Regions from separate parts of the Pseudophaeobacter sp. C1-32P7 genome, predicted to be linked through region 2. Evidence: riboswitches for the same ligand, from Rfam matches in the RefSeq annotation. Region 2 holds a riboswitch; each other region holds the start of a gene.
What was found. A riboswitch is a leader RNA that binds a small molecule or an ion and turns the genes downstream of it on or off. The one in region 2 is predicted to bind cobalamin.
Positions count from the first base shown of each region.

Region 1: another riboswitch for cobalamin. It lies ahead of SM763_RS14280 (hypothetical protein); the one in region 2 lies ahead of SM763_RS15280 (DUF1636 family protein).
Region 3: another riboswitch for cobalamin. It lies ahead of SM763_RS04815 (TonB-dependent receptor plug domain-containing protein); the one in region 2 lies ahead of SM763_RS15280 (DUF1636 family protein).

Region 1 covers NZ_JAXGFR010000009.1:92,017-96,133, reverse strand. Annotated here, with positions in the region: gene SM763_RS14290 (DNA polymerase III subunit gamma/tau) at 1-832, opposite strand, end outside; gene SM763_RS14285 (protein-tyrosine phosphatase family protein) at 970-1,491, shown strand; gene SM763_RS14280 (hypothetical protein) at 1,605-1,979, opposite strand; cobalamin riboswitch at 2,099-2,333, opposite strand; gene SM763_RS14275 (SRPBCC family protein) at 2,442-2,909, opposite strand; gene nudC (NAD(+) diphosphatase) at 2,972-3,958, opposite strand.
Region 2 covers NZ_JAXGFR010000010.1:102,374-106,490, forward strand. Annotated here, with positions in the region: gene glpD (glycerol-3-phosphate dehydrogenase) at 1-539, shown strand, start outside; gene cobO (cob(I)yrinic acid a,c-diamide adenosyltransferase) at 613-1,248, opposite strand; cobalamin riboswitch at 1,301-1,516, shown strand; gene SM763_RS15280 (DUF1636 family protein) at 1,620-2,042, shown strand; gene cobW (cobalamin biosynthesis protein CobW) at 2,046-3,080, shown strand; gene cobN (cobaltochelatase subunit CobN) at 3,224-4,117, shown strand, end outside.
Region 3 covers NZ_JAXGFR010000002.1:396,535-400,651, forward strand. Annotated here, with positions in the region: gene SM763_RS04815 (TonB-dependent receptor plug domain-containing protein) at 1-1,677, opposite strand, end outside; cobalamin riboswitch at 1,837-2,049, opposite strand; gene SM763_RS04820 (Lrp/AsnC family transcriptional regulator) at 2,524-3,144, opposite strand; gene SM763_RS04825 (zinc-dependent alcohol dehydrogenase family protein) at 3,143-4,117, shown strand, end outside.

The sequences.
Region 1 (4,117 bases), on a different contig from region 2:
GCACCCGGCCCCGGTCGGCAAGGCCCAGCATGGCGCGGACCTGATCGGCGGTGGTCTCGCCCGCGCCGTGGGAAATCGCCTGATCCAGCAGCGAGGTTGCATCGCGGGCCGAACCTTCGGCGGCGCGGGTGATGAGAGCGAGCGCATCCTCGGCAATCTGGGCGTTTTCGGCAGTTGCGATCTTGCGCAGGAGGGCGATCATGACCTCGGGCTCAATCCGGCGCAGATCGAACCGCTGGCAGCGCGACAGGACCGTCACCGGAACCTTGCGGATCTCGGTGGTGGCAAAGATGAACTTCACATGGGCGGGGGGTTCCTCCAGCGTTTTCAGCAGCGCGTTGAACGCGCTGGTCGACAGCATGTGAACCTCGTCGATGATGTAGATCTTATAGCGGGCTGAGGCCGCGCGGTATTGCACCGAATCGATGATTTCGCGGATGTCGCCGACGCCGGTGCGGCTGGCGGCGTCCATCTCCATCACGTCCACGTGGCGGCCTTCCATGATCGCGAGGCAATGCTCGCACTGACCGCAGGGTTCGGTGGTGGGGCCGCCGGTGCCATCGGTGCCGATACAGTTCATCCCCTTGGCTATGATCCGGGCGGTGGTGGTCTTACCCGTGCCGCGAATACCGGTCATGATGAAAGCCTGGGCGATCCGGTTCGCGGCAAAGGCGTTTTTCAGCGTACGCACCATGGCGTCCTGGCCAACCAGATCCGCAAAGGTTTCGGGCCGGTACTTGCGGGCGAGGACCTGATACTGGCCAGACGGCTGCTCCGCGTGCTGAACCTCAGCGGTTTGGGTTTCAGGATCGGATGTTGGGGTGTCGCTCATGCTGTCTCGTGCCGGATTCGGAATGGGATTGGGACCGCCTCATAGGGTAGGGAAGCCCGCGGGCTTCGTCCACCGCTGTTGACCGTCCGGCAGGGCAGGTGGCAGAGTTTTTCCCTGTATGTGGTGGAGAGTGTGTGATGACTGGGATGAGTTCAGATGGGGCAGGCCTGCAGGCCGGGCAGCCCTTTACGATCTACGCGGTGTCCGCCGCCAATGGCATTCTTGCTATCTGCCCGCTGCCCGGTGCCGGGGGCGACTACAAGGGGGATCTTGAGCTGATCCACGACTGGCAGCCCGGTCTGGTCATTTCCATGACCACCGAAGCCGAGCATGTCTCTGTCGGGGCCGCGACGCTGGGGGTTGATCTACAGAGCATGGGAAGCCGCTGGGTGCATCTGCCGGTGGCGGATTTTGGTGTGCCCGGCCCGGAGGTGAACGAAGCCTGGCCCGGGGTCAGCGCCTCGGCGCGCCAGGCGCTGAACGGTGGCGGCCGCGTTCTGGTGCATTGCCGGGGCGGCTGCGGGCGCTCCGGCATGGTGGTGCTGCGCCTGTTGATCGAATGCGGTGTTGCGCCAGAGGCGGCGCTGAACCGGCTGCGCATGTCTCGCCCCTGCGCGGTCGAGACCGAGGCACAGATGGCCTGGGCCCGCAGCCGCTGAGACCAAGGCGGCCCGCCGGAGCGGGCCCGGCTGTCATCCCGCTTCCTTCTTCACAGGGCGCGGCATTCACCGAATAAAACCGACGCCCCTCCTGTTGTTTGCTGGGTCTGCCGCTACGCCGCGCTGAGCGGGATGGCTTCTCCAAAGGAGCAGGGGCGATGTGGCAGGTGATCTGCGGGCTGCGCTTTTGCATCGCTGGACAGCAGCGCGTCGGCAAAACGGTCCAGACCGCTGCGCTCTGCTGCGGTGTCCACTTCGCAGAACACCCGGATCCTGTCGTGCGAGGCAAAAAAGCGCGCCGGGCAATGGCGGGTGCAGCCATCGAGCAGGCTGTCGCCGGTGATTTCAAAATCCTCTTCGGTCATATCCCGCGCGGTATCGAGCGCCCCGCACAGGGCCACCAGCATCCGTTCCAGTGCCGGGCAGCTTGCCCCGGTGTGTTGACAGGTTGTTGCCGCAAGTTCATGCGTTTTTGTCGTCCAGATCATCGCGCCCTCCGCGCTAAGGCAGGGGCATAAAGAGGGGGAGAGACATGTGGCCGGATGCTTGTCGGCCAGAACGGGCCGCGCTGCAGGAGCCATCTCACCCGCTCCGGACACCCCGCCCGGTTTCGAGTTGTGCGATGGCAGGTCTCCTGACTTGCGGGTCTGGGCTTCTCCGGTCCTTCCCGGCCGCAGGCTGTCGCCTTGCGCCCAGTGGATCTTCCGGGGTCGCTCTCCGCCTACAGTTGCGGGGGCAGTCGTGGAATTGTTCTGGCCGAGAGAGGCCGGATCGCACCACGTTCCCTTTTCATCCCGGACTCGCAAAGGCGGATCGCGGAAACCATCTGTGAAATGGGTAGCGGGTCGAAGGGCGAGTCGTCAATTCGCTTGTGTGAAAGTCGGAGAAATCCGCGCCAACGCCAGCAAGCCAGGTAAGCTAGCTGATTTGTGCAGGCGGATGCGGTGCCCTCAGGCCGTGCGGTTCAACCGTTCTTCGGTCAGCCGGGCGAAATCTGCCGCGCGCGCTTTGAATTTCTTATTGAGCGAGCCGCGCGCCAGTTTGAAGGATTGCAGCAGCAACCGCCCCGACAGGGTCTTGGCCGTCAGGTTGAGCGCAATTGTTACACGGGTGCGCCGCGGCGACAGCGCCATCAGTTCGATCTCGGTTTCGCCGCTCAGCCCGCTGCTGTCGCCGGACAGCAGAATGCGGGTGACGGGATCATAGGATTTGAGAGCAATGCGCAGCTCGCGCGCCTTGCCGCGAAAGTTGAATTTGGTATCCCAAGCGAGGCCGTTTTCAGGCGTGCTGATATCGCCGATCCGTTGCACGTCGATGCCGCGCCGGATGGCCGAGCGTTCAAAGCTTTCAAAGTCCGACAGGGCTTCAAACACGTCGGCGATCGGTGAATCGATATCTTCTTTACTCGTGAAATCCATGACTCTGACGCCTGCTTGCCTGTTTTGATTGATCAATTCTCAGCGTGGCCGCGATATTCCCTTTAATCCAGCGTATCCGCAAGCCAGTTCTGCAACAGAAAATGTGCAATTGCTCCTTTTCGGGCAGGCTTCAGGATCGGGTGCTCTCCGGCAAAGGCGGTCATCATGTCCTGCTTGCTGACCCAGATCGCGTCCTCGATTTCATCTGGGTCGATGGTCAGCTCGCGATCCAGCGCGATCCCGTGGCAGCCGAACATCAGCGACATGGGAAAGGGCCAGGGCTGGCTGGACAGGTACTCCACCTCTCCGACCTTCACGCCGGATTCTTCCAGAACTTCACGCCGCACGGCGGCCTCCAGCGTTTCGCCGGGTTCAACGAAACCGGCCAGCAGGGAGTACATACCTTCTGGCCAGCCGGGTGAGCGGCCCATCAGGACCTCGTCCCCATGGGTAATCAGCATGATCACAACCGGGTCGGTGCGGGGGAAATGGCTCGCCTTGCAGCTGGGGCAATTTCTTTGCCAGCCAGCCTGAACCATATCACTGGGGTGGCCACAGCGGGCACAGAACCCATGCGAGCCATGCCAGGAAAACAGCGCCTTGGCGGTGGCGGCCAGCTCGGCCTCCAGCGGGGTCAGCCGGGTCATCACCCTGCGCAGCTCGGCGAAAGCATAACCGGAGGGCAGGTCCGGGTGCTGTTGCTCCGTTACATCGGCAAAACTGGCCAGCGCCATCTCGTCCAGCGCATCGGGCTGCCAACTGCTGATGTCGCAGGCGAAGGCCGGGCTTTGATCCGGCAGGAGGCCGAGAAACAGAGCGGCGTCGCGGCACCCTGCGGCCATCGGATGCGTGGTGGAGATCCAGGCAAGCGCGTCCGGTCCGCGCTCTGGATCTGACCGCTGGCACAGGGGTTTGCCGCGCCACATCATCAGCACCTGTGCGTCCTTTGCCCCCCAGGCAGCGTCTAGCGCTTCGGCATCCGCACGCAGATGCGCGCTGCGGTCCAGGCCACCCTTGCCGCCAAATGTCACCTCTTCGGCCCGTTTCATATCGTTGTCCTTCTTTTGGCAGGGGATCCGGCGTTAAGGCCCGATTTCCTGCATTGATGGCGGCAAAACCGCGCAATGACCAGCCTGTTCGGGTAGCGCGGTCGATGCATTTTTATGGTTGTGAGCGGATGTTTAACGCCGGGTCACCGGTCTGCCGCT
Region 2 (4,117 bases):
TGCGCCCGCTGTATGACGATGGCGCCAGCTCGGCGACGGCGGCGACGCGGGAATATGTGCTGTCACTGGACACGGGCAATGCACCGCTGCTGAACATCTTTGGCGGCAAGATCACCACCTACCGCAAACTGGCCGAGGCCGCGCTTGCCAAGATCTCCGAGGCCCTGCCCGGCGTCGGCGGCAACTGGACAGCAGGTGTGCCCCTGCCCGGCGGCAATTTCGCGGTCAAAGATGTGACCAAGCTGCAGGCGGATCTTGCAGCGGATTATTCCTTCCTGACGCCTTATTGGGCGCGACGCCTGATCCGCGCTTATGGCACCGAAGCGCGGCTGATCCTGGGTGAAGCAAAATCCGCCGAGGCGCTGGGGCACACTTTTGGCGCCACCATCACCGAGCGGGAGTTGGACTGGGCGATTGCCAACGAATGGGTGCGCAGCGGCGATGATTTCCTGTGGCGCCGCACCAAACTGGGCCTGCGCCTGACCGAGGAAGAGCGCGCCGCGGTCGATACCTATATCAAGGACAAGGTTGCCGCGTAACGGCGGGGCAATCCAAACGCACCGGGCACGGTATTCCCTGCCCGGTGACACCTCTGCAGATGGTCTGGCCGTCTTAGAACTCCACCCCTTTCTGCGCCTTGATCCCGGCGCGGAAAGGATGCTTTATCTGGCCCATCTCGGTCACCAGATCCGCGATTTCGATCAGCTCTTCCTTGGCGTTGCGTCCGGTCAGAACCACATGAGTCATCGGCGGTTTCTGCTCGACCAGGAACTCCAGAACCTCATCCAGATCCAGATATTCATAGCGCAGCGCGATATTGATTTCATCGAGCAAAACCATTGTGTTGCGCTCATCCAGTATCATTTCCTTGGCCTTTTCCCAGCCTGCGCGGGCCGCCGCGATATCGCGGGCCTTGTCCTGAGTCTCCCAGGTGAATCCTTCGCCCATCGCGTAGAACTGGCACAGATCGCCGAAATGCTCCTCGATCAGGGTGCGTTCGCCGGTCTGCCAGGCGCCCTTGATGAACTGCACCACGGCGGATGGCATGCCGTGGGCGATGCAGCGCATGATCATGCCGAATCCCGAGCTGGACTTGCCCTTGCCGGGGCCGGTGTGGACGATGATCAGCCCCTTTTCACCGTCCTTATTGGCCATCATGCGGTCACGCGCCGCTTTCTTTTTTGCCATCTTGGACGCGTGCCGTGCCGCTTCTTCCTCGGAAATGCCGTTATCAGACTTTTCGGTCACCAAGTGCCCTCCTGCAGTTTGGCACCATGTCTTGACAAGGAAGCCCGCAATAGCGCAAGGGGATTTTGTTGGTTCCTGCGAATGCAGGCGAAGAGGGAATGTGACACGGCCATCTGGCCCAAGCACAGCCGCCCCCGCGACCGTGACCGGAGAGGTCTCCACGCCACTGGGTAACACCGGGAAGGCCGGAGAACCGCAAAGACCCCGCAGCAATGCGGTGGCCTTGAGATCCGCAAGCCGGGAGACCTGCCAACAGACTTAATCTACGGGCGGACGGGGTGTGCCGCGACCGGATGAGAGCCGATTCATCCATACGGCTCCCCTCTGGCCTCTCCCCGTCTGTCTGACAGGACGCAAGGAGACGCCCGCCAATGGCGAAGGATACGGCTGAACAGCCCCCCAAAGGCAGCCCAGAGGTCACCCTGACCATCTGCACCACCTGCAAGCGCGAAGGCGTTGATCCCGAAGCCACCCGGCCCGGCACCCTGTTGCTGCAGGCTCTGCGCGCCGCCGACCTGCCCGACGGGGTCTCGGTGCGCGGCGTCGAATGCCTGTCCGCCTGCAAGCGCGGTTGTTCCATGGTGCTGAGCGGCGGCACCGAGCGCTGGAGCTACATCTACGGCGATCTGGATCCCGATCAACACGTAGAGGAGATCCTGCAAGGTGCGGCTGCCTATGCCGCGACCGACGACGGTCTGGTGCCCTGGCGCGCGCGTCCGCAGGTCTTTCGCAAACAATCCATCGCCCGCATTCCCCCGGCGCCCCAGCCAGGTGACAGCCCATCCGAGGAGTAACCTATGAGCGATCTCAACAAAATTCCCGTCACCGTGGTGACCGGCTTTCTCGGCGCGGGCAAGACCACACTCATCCGCCATCTGATGCAAAACCCGCAGGGCAAACGTCTGGCCGTGCTGGTCAATGAATTCGGCACCGCGGGCGTGGACGGCGACATCCTGAAATCCTGCGCCGATGAAAACTGCCCGGAAAACAACATCGTGGAGCTGGCGAACGGCTGCATCTGCTGCACCGTGGCGGACGATTTCATCCCCACGATCGAGGCCCTGATGGCGCTGCCGGAAACGCCCGAACATATCCTGATTGAAACCTCCGGGCTGGCGCTGCCGAAACCGCTGCTGAAAGCCTTTGACTGGCCCGCGATCCGCTCGCGCATCACCGTAGACGGGGTCATTGCCCTTGCCGACGCCGAGGCCGTCGCCGCAGGGCAATTCGCCCCGGATCTTGACGCCGTGCAGGCCCAGCGCGAGGCGGACGACAGTCTGGATCATGAAACCCCGCTGTCCGAGGTCTTCGAGGACCAGATCTCTTGTGCAGATATCGTGCTTCTGTCCAAAGCGGACCTTGCCGGGGAAGAAGGCCTTGCCAAGGCCCGCGCCGTGATCGAAGCCGAAGCCCCGCGCCAACTGCCGATCCTGCCGATGAGCGAAGGCGTGATCGATCCGCGTGTGGTGCTGGGGATCGGCGCGGCGGCCGAAAACGATCTGGAGGCCCGCCCCAGCCATCACGATGGCCACCACGATCACGAGCATGATGATTTTGAAAGCATCGTCGTTGAAATGGGCGAAGTCTCCGACCCGCAGGACCTGCAGGACCGCATCGTCAACATGGCCCGCAACCGCAAAATTCTGCGCGTCAAAGGCTATGTCGCGGTGGAAGGGAAACCGATGCGCATGCTGGTTCAGGCCGTCGGCGAACGGCTGCGCGCCCAATACGACCAACCCTGGGGCACCCAGCCGCGCAAGACCCAGCTGGTGGTGATTGCCGAACATGACGATATCGACGTCGCGGGCATCCACGCGGACCTGGGAGCCTGACACTCATGCGGGAATGCTGCGCTCTCCACTGGGACCTGTCCCGGCTGACAAGCCGGGACGCGCCCGACCTCCCCCCCGGGAGGGCGCACAACGGCCCCCCGAGGTCGGCCGCGTCCCTCAGCTCAGCAGTCCGGAGCTGACCCATGCATGTCGTCTTCCGCGAAAGCCACGGGCTTGAAGAAACCGATACGCCGTTTGATGTTGGGCAGGATCCGGCGGAGCTGATCGTTCTGTCCTTTTCCGACAGCGATCTAGGCGCCTTTGCTGCGGGCTGGCACCGCGCCGGGGGCAAGCTGCCCTCCTGCCGCCTCGCCAATCTGGTGGCGCTGAAACATCCCCTCTCGGTGGACACCTACGCCGAACAGACGCTGGAAGGCGCCAAGGGTGTTCTGGTGCGCCTCATTGGCGGCGAAAGCTACTGGTCCTATGGGCTTGCCACCCTGCAGGACCTGGCCCGGCGCAAGGGGATTGCGCTAGCAATCCTGCCCGCCGATGGGCGCGAAGATCCACGGCTTGATGAACTTTCCACCCTGCCCGTCTCAACTCTGCGGCGCTTGCAGGCTCTTTGCGATGCAGGCGGCGCGGTTGCAGCGCAGGCGGCCCTTGCGCAGATGGCCCTCGCGGCGGGGCTATACGCAGGTCCCGTGCCGGGCCTTAAAACCATGCCGGACCACGGCTTTTATGACCCGGATCAGGGCGTCATCACGGATCCCCCCCAAGAGGGCAAACCGCTGGTTCTGGTCAGTTTCTATCGCTCCTACCTGACCTCGGCCGATACCGCCCCGGTGGATGCGCTGATCGCGGATCTGCGCGCCCGTGGCTACGCCGCCTATGGCATCTTTGCTGCCAGCCTGAAGGCCCCGGCCGCCGCCGATTGGCTCGCCGAGGAACTCCTCCGACTGGCTCCCGCCGGCATCATCAACGCCACCGCCTTTTCGGCACAAGGGTCAGACGGGCGCCCCTCGCCGCTCAGCGTGACTGGCTGTCCGGTGTTTCAGGTGGCGCTCTCCACCGCGCGGCGCAAGGACTGGGCCGAC
Region 3 (4,117 bases), on a different contig from region 2:
TGCCACATGGCGGACATCCGCAGTGATGGAGCCGCGACCATTGAAAGTATCGAGCGTGGCGCTCAGCAGCAGTTCGTGTTCGGGGCGGCGCACCTCGACCGTACCATTGGGGTTGGTGGCATCCAGATAGGTGTAGGACAGACGGAGATCGAGGTTTTCCGTGGCCTCAAGGCTGGCCGCCAGTTCGACACCTTTGCGCTCGCTGTCTCCGGCCTGATTGCGGAAGGAGAAGGTGGTCGCATTCACCATATAGGCTTCGATCTCACCCGCCAGCGTCTCGTCGAAATAGGTCACATCAACCAGCCCGCGCCCCTGCAGGAACGGCACCTCGACACCCAGATCAAAGCTGCGGTTTTCTTCGGGCTGCAAGTTCTGATTGCCCAGATAGGTAGTGGCACCAAAGGTGCTGTTGGCAAAGAGCTCAAAATAGGTCGGGTTCACGATACCGGTGCCGGCCGAGCCATGCAGGCGCACACCGCTGCCCGCAAAGGTATAGGACGCACTGGCGTTCCAGCTGGTGGCATCTTCGAAGGCATTGTTGTTGTCGCGGCGCACGCCCAGTTGCAGATCCAGACCATTGGCAAAGCTGCCACGGTATTCCAGCGCGATCGAATTGGTTTTGCGCGCAAAGGCCGGGTTGGAACGGCTGGAATCCTCTTCCCATTCCAGAATGGCGTTCAGCAGGTGATCTGTCAGCTCTACCGACTGGCCATCAAGGCCAAAGCTCAGCAGGTATTTCGCCGCTTCCGTCTTGGTCTCGGTCAGGGCGCCACCGTTGTAGGATTGGTCAAAATCCGTACGCTCGTAAGACAGACGGTGTTTCAGGCGTCCACCCAACGTGTCGAGCTCGGCAAAGATCTGAGCCAGCTGTTCATCGCGGTCGCTGAACTGCGTGGGATCATCCACCACATAGCTGGCCGCATCGGTCGCGGTAAAAGACGTGCTGTCGCTGTCAAAACGCTCTTCCGAGGCACGCAGGTTGAAGCCGAGCTTCAGCCGTTCGGTGACAAGATAGTCACCCTTCAGCTGCGCGGTGTTGCGGCGGATACCATCCTCTTCGCCGCCGCTGCCGGAGAAGTCGTAGCCATCGTCATTATCATGGGCGAGGTTGAGCGAAATGCCTCCGCGTTCGGTCCGGGACGACACCCGCGCCGAGGCCCGGTAGCCGTCCGAGCCGACTTCGGCGCTGCCACCGTATTCGGTGCCGATGCCGCCACTCTTGGTGATGATGTTGATCACACCCGCCGAGGCGTTGGATCCGTAGAACACCGATTGCGGGCCGCGCAGCACCTCGATCCGCTCGATATTGGCGGTATCAAGGCCAGACAGGATATAGTCGCTGTCGCCGCCCGAGGCCTCGATGCCGTCGATCAGGATCAGGGTGTGGTTGGCTTCGGCGCCACGGATGCGGACCTGTGTAAAGCTGTCACCTGCACCGGTGACCATCAGACCGGGAACCGACCGCAGTGCATCTTGAACCGTGGTGATGCCGCGCTGTTCGATCTCTTCGCTGGTCACGACCGAAACCGAGCGACCGTATTTCTGCGCCTCGACAGGGGTAAAACCACCGGAGACGATGAGTTCGCCCAGATCGATGATCTCCGCCTCCTGGGCGGTTGCAATTGCGGGGGTAGTGACCATCAGGGTGGCGGCCAGGGACAAGCTTACCTTGCGCATCGTTTCAGTTCTCCCAGCCTGCACATTCGGTGCAGGAAAAGTGGCTGCCCATCGCGGGCAACATGTACAAATCATCGGTCCTTGGAAGGCAGTGCTTCCACAGACAGTTCAATTGCCACCACTACGGAAGTCCGTTGTCCCCGGCGCGCCCCGCACCCGGACTGGGTGATCCTTCTGGCAGGTCTCCTGACTCGCGGGTCGCAGCTTTGCCGCGCCTTCCCGCCCCCTCTTGGGGCAGTGGCATATCGCAGCATTGCTCTCCGCTCACAGTTGCGGGGGCAGTCATGGTTTTGACGTCTTGTACCGACGCCTTACCATGTTCCCTTTTACCCGGATGGTATTCCCAGCCGGACCAGAATGGCCGGACTTAGGCAAACTGGATTTACTCTGTCAAGAAGGAGTAGACGCCGCCAAGGATGGAGTTTTCAAACAATGCACCGCGCACACCAGCAACAATCGCCTGAAATCAACTGCTAAGTGATGGTTTCAATGCTGCAAACGCAATGCTGTGCCGCATCGACCGCAACCTTTGCGCAGGCGATATTCCACGCTACGGCATGGTTCCCCGTTCCGATCTCCACCGAATCCAATGGCTGGGGTCGTGGCTGTCCCCCCTGCCCCGCATCACGGACAGATTTCCCCTGGCAATGCCCCTGCGGTGGCAACGCGCCTCTTCCGCATCCCGGCGGAGCTGTGGCGTTTCCATCTCCGCCCAAAGCGTTCCAGTACGAGACCGCGCATGAACGCCCAGATCTTCGCAAAGGTCTGTCGCGGGCACAGGTTCAGTCCGGTGGCCGGTTACAGGCTCCGGTTCAAACACGACGGAAAACCAGCTTGCGCGGCAGTCTATTTCATTGATGCTGCACTGACGGGCAGCTTGCTCGACGCCTTCATTTCTTTCAATGAGAGGTTGGACCGAATGCTGGTGACACCGGGTAGCCGCCTCAGAGTGCTGTCGACGAAACCACTGTAATCATCGAGATCACGGGCAACCACGATCAGCAGGAAATCATCCGCGCCGGTCGTGTTGTGGCAAGCCAGGATGTTCGGTGTCGTTTCAACGATGCGCTGAAATTCTGCCGTCGCGGCTTGATCATGCTCGGAACAGCGCAGCTGGACGAAGGCCATAACGCCGAGGCCGAGCTTTCGACGGCTCAGATTGGCTTGATAACCTTCGATGATGCCGCTTTCTTCAAGACGTTTGAGCCGCCTCCAACAGGGGGTCTCGCTCATCCCCAGATGCTCGGACAACTTGGCATTGGTCATGCGGCCATCCTCCTGCAACAGGGTCAAGATCTCGGCATTGACGGCGTCGATGTCAGGCATGGGTAGATATCTTTCAATAATGACGATTCCATAGGGAATTCCACTCCAGATTTGCGCAATACGGGGAGGATTGGCAAAGGTATTTCCCTCATCCAGACTATGATCTCGTCCAAAATACTCTTCAGCGAAAGATCCTGCCATGAAAGCCGTCCTTTTCGAAAAATTCCAAAGCGCGCCAAAGCTGGTTACCGTGGACGACCCGACGCCAGAGCCGCATGGCGTTGTCCTCAGGGTTGCGGCCACCGGCGTCTGCCGCAGCGACTGGCATGGCTGGATGGGACACGACAGCGACATCGACTTGCCGCATGTGCCTGGCCACGAGTTGGCTGGCGTCGTCGAGGCCGTTGGGAATGACGTCACAAAATGGAAGGTTGGCGACAAGGTCACTGTACCATTCATCTGTGGGTGCGGCAGCTGTTCCGAATGCCATTCCGGCAACCAGCAGGTCTGCCTGCAGCAGGAACAGCCGGGTTTTACCCACTGGGGATCCTTTGCGGAATACGTAGGCATTCATCAGGCCGATCTGAACCTTGTCGCCCTGCCCGAGACCATGAGTTTTGCCACTGCCGCGAGCCTTGGTTGCCGCTTTGCAACCTCATTTCGGGCGGTGGTAGATCAAGGGAAGGTCAGCGCAGGACAATGGGTGGCTGTGCATGGTTGCGGCGGCGTAGGCCTGTCCGCCGTGATGATCGCCTCGGCTTGTGGGGCCAACGTGATCGGCGTGGACCTTGATCCAGCTAAGTTGACGCTGGCGAAGGAGCTTGGCGCCGTGACGGTGCTAAACGGTAGGGAGGCCGACGTGCCGGAGGCCGTTCGGGAGATCACCCGCGGAGGTGCCCACGTCTCTCTCGACGCACTTGGTCACCCGTCAACTATGACCAATTCAATCCTCTGCCTGCGGCCGCGGGGCAAGCATGTGCAGGTGGGTCTGATGCTGGGTGAGCACGCGGCACCGACCGTTCCAATGCCAAAGATCGTCGGGCAGGAAATCGAATTGCTTGGTTCACACGGGATGCAGGCACATCGCTACGGCGCGATGCTTGACCTCGTCGCCAGCGGCAAGCTGGACCCGGCACGACTGGTCGGAGAGCAGATCAGCCTTGCCGATGCCCCT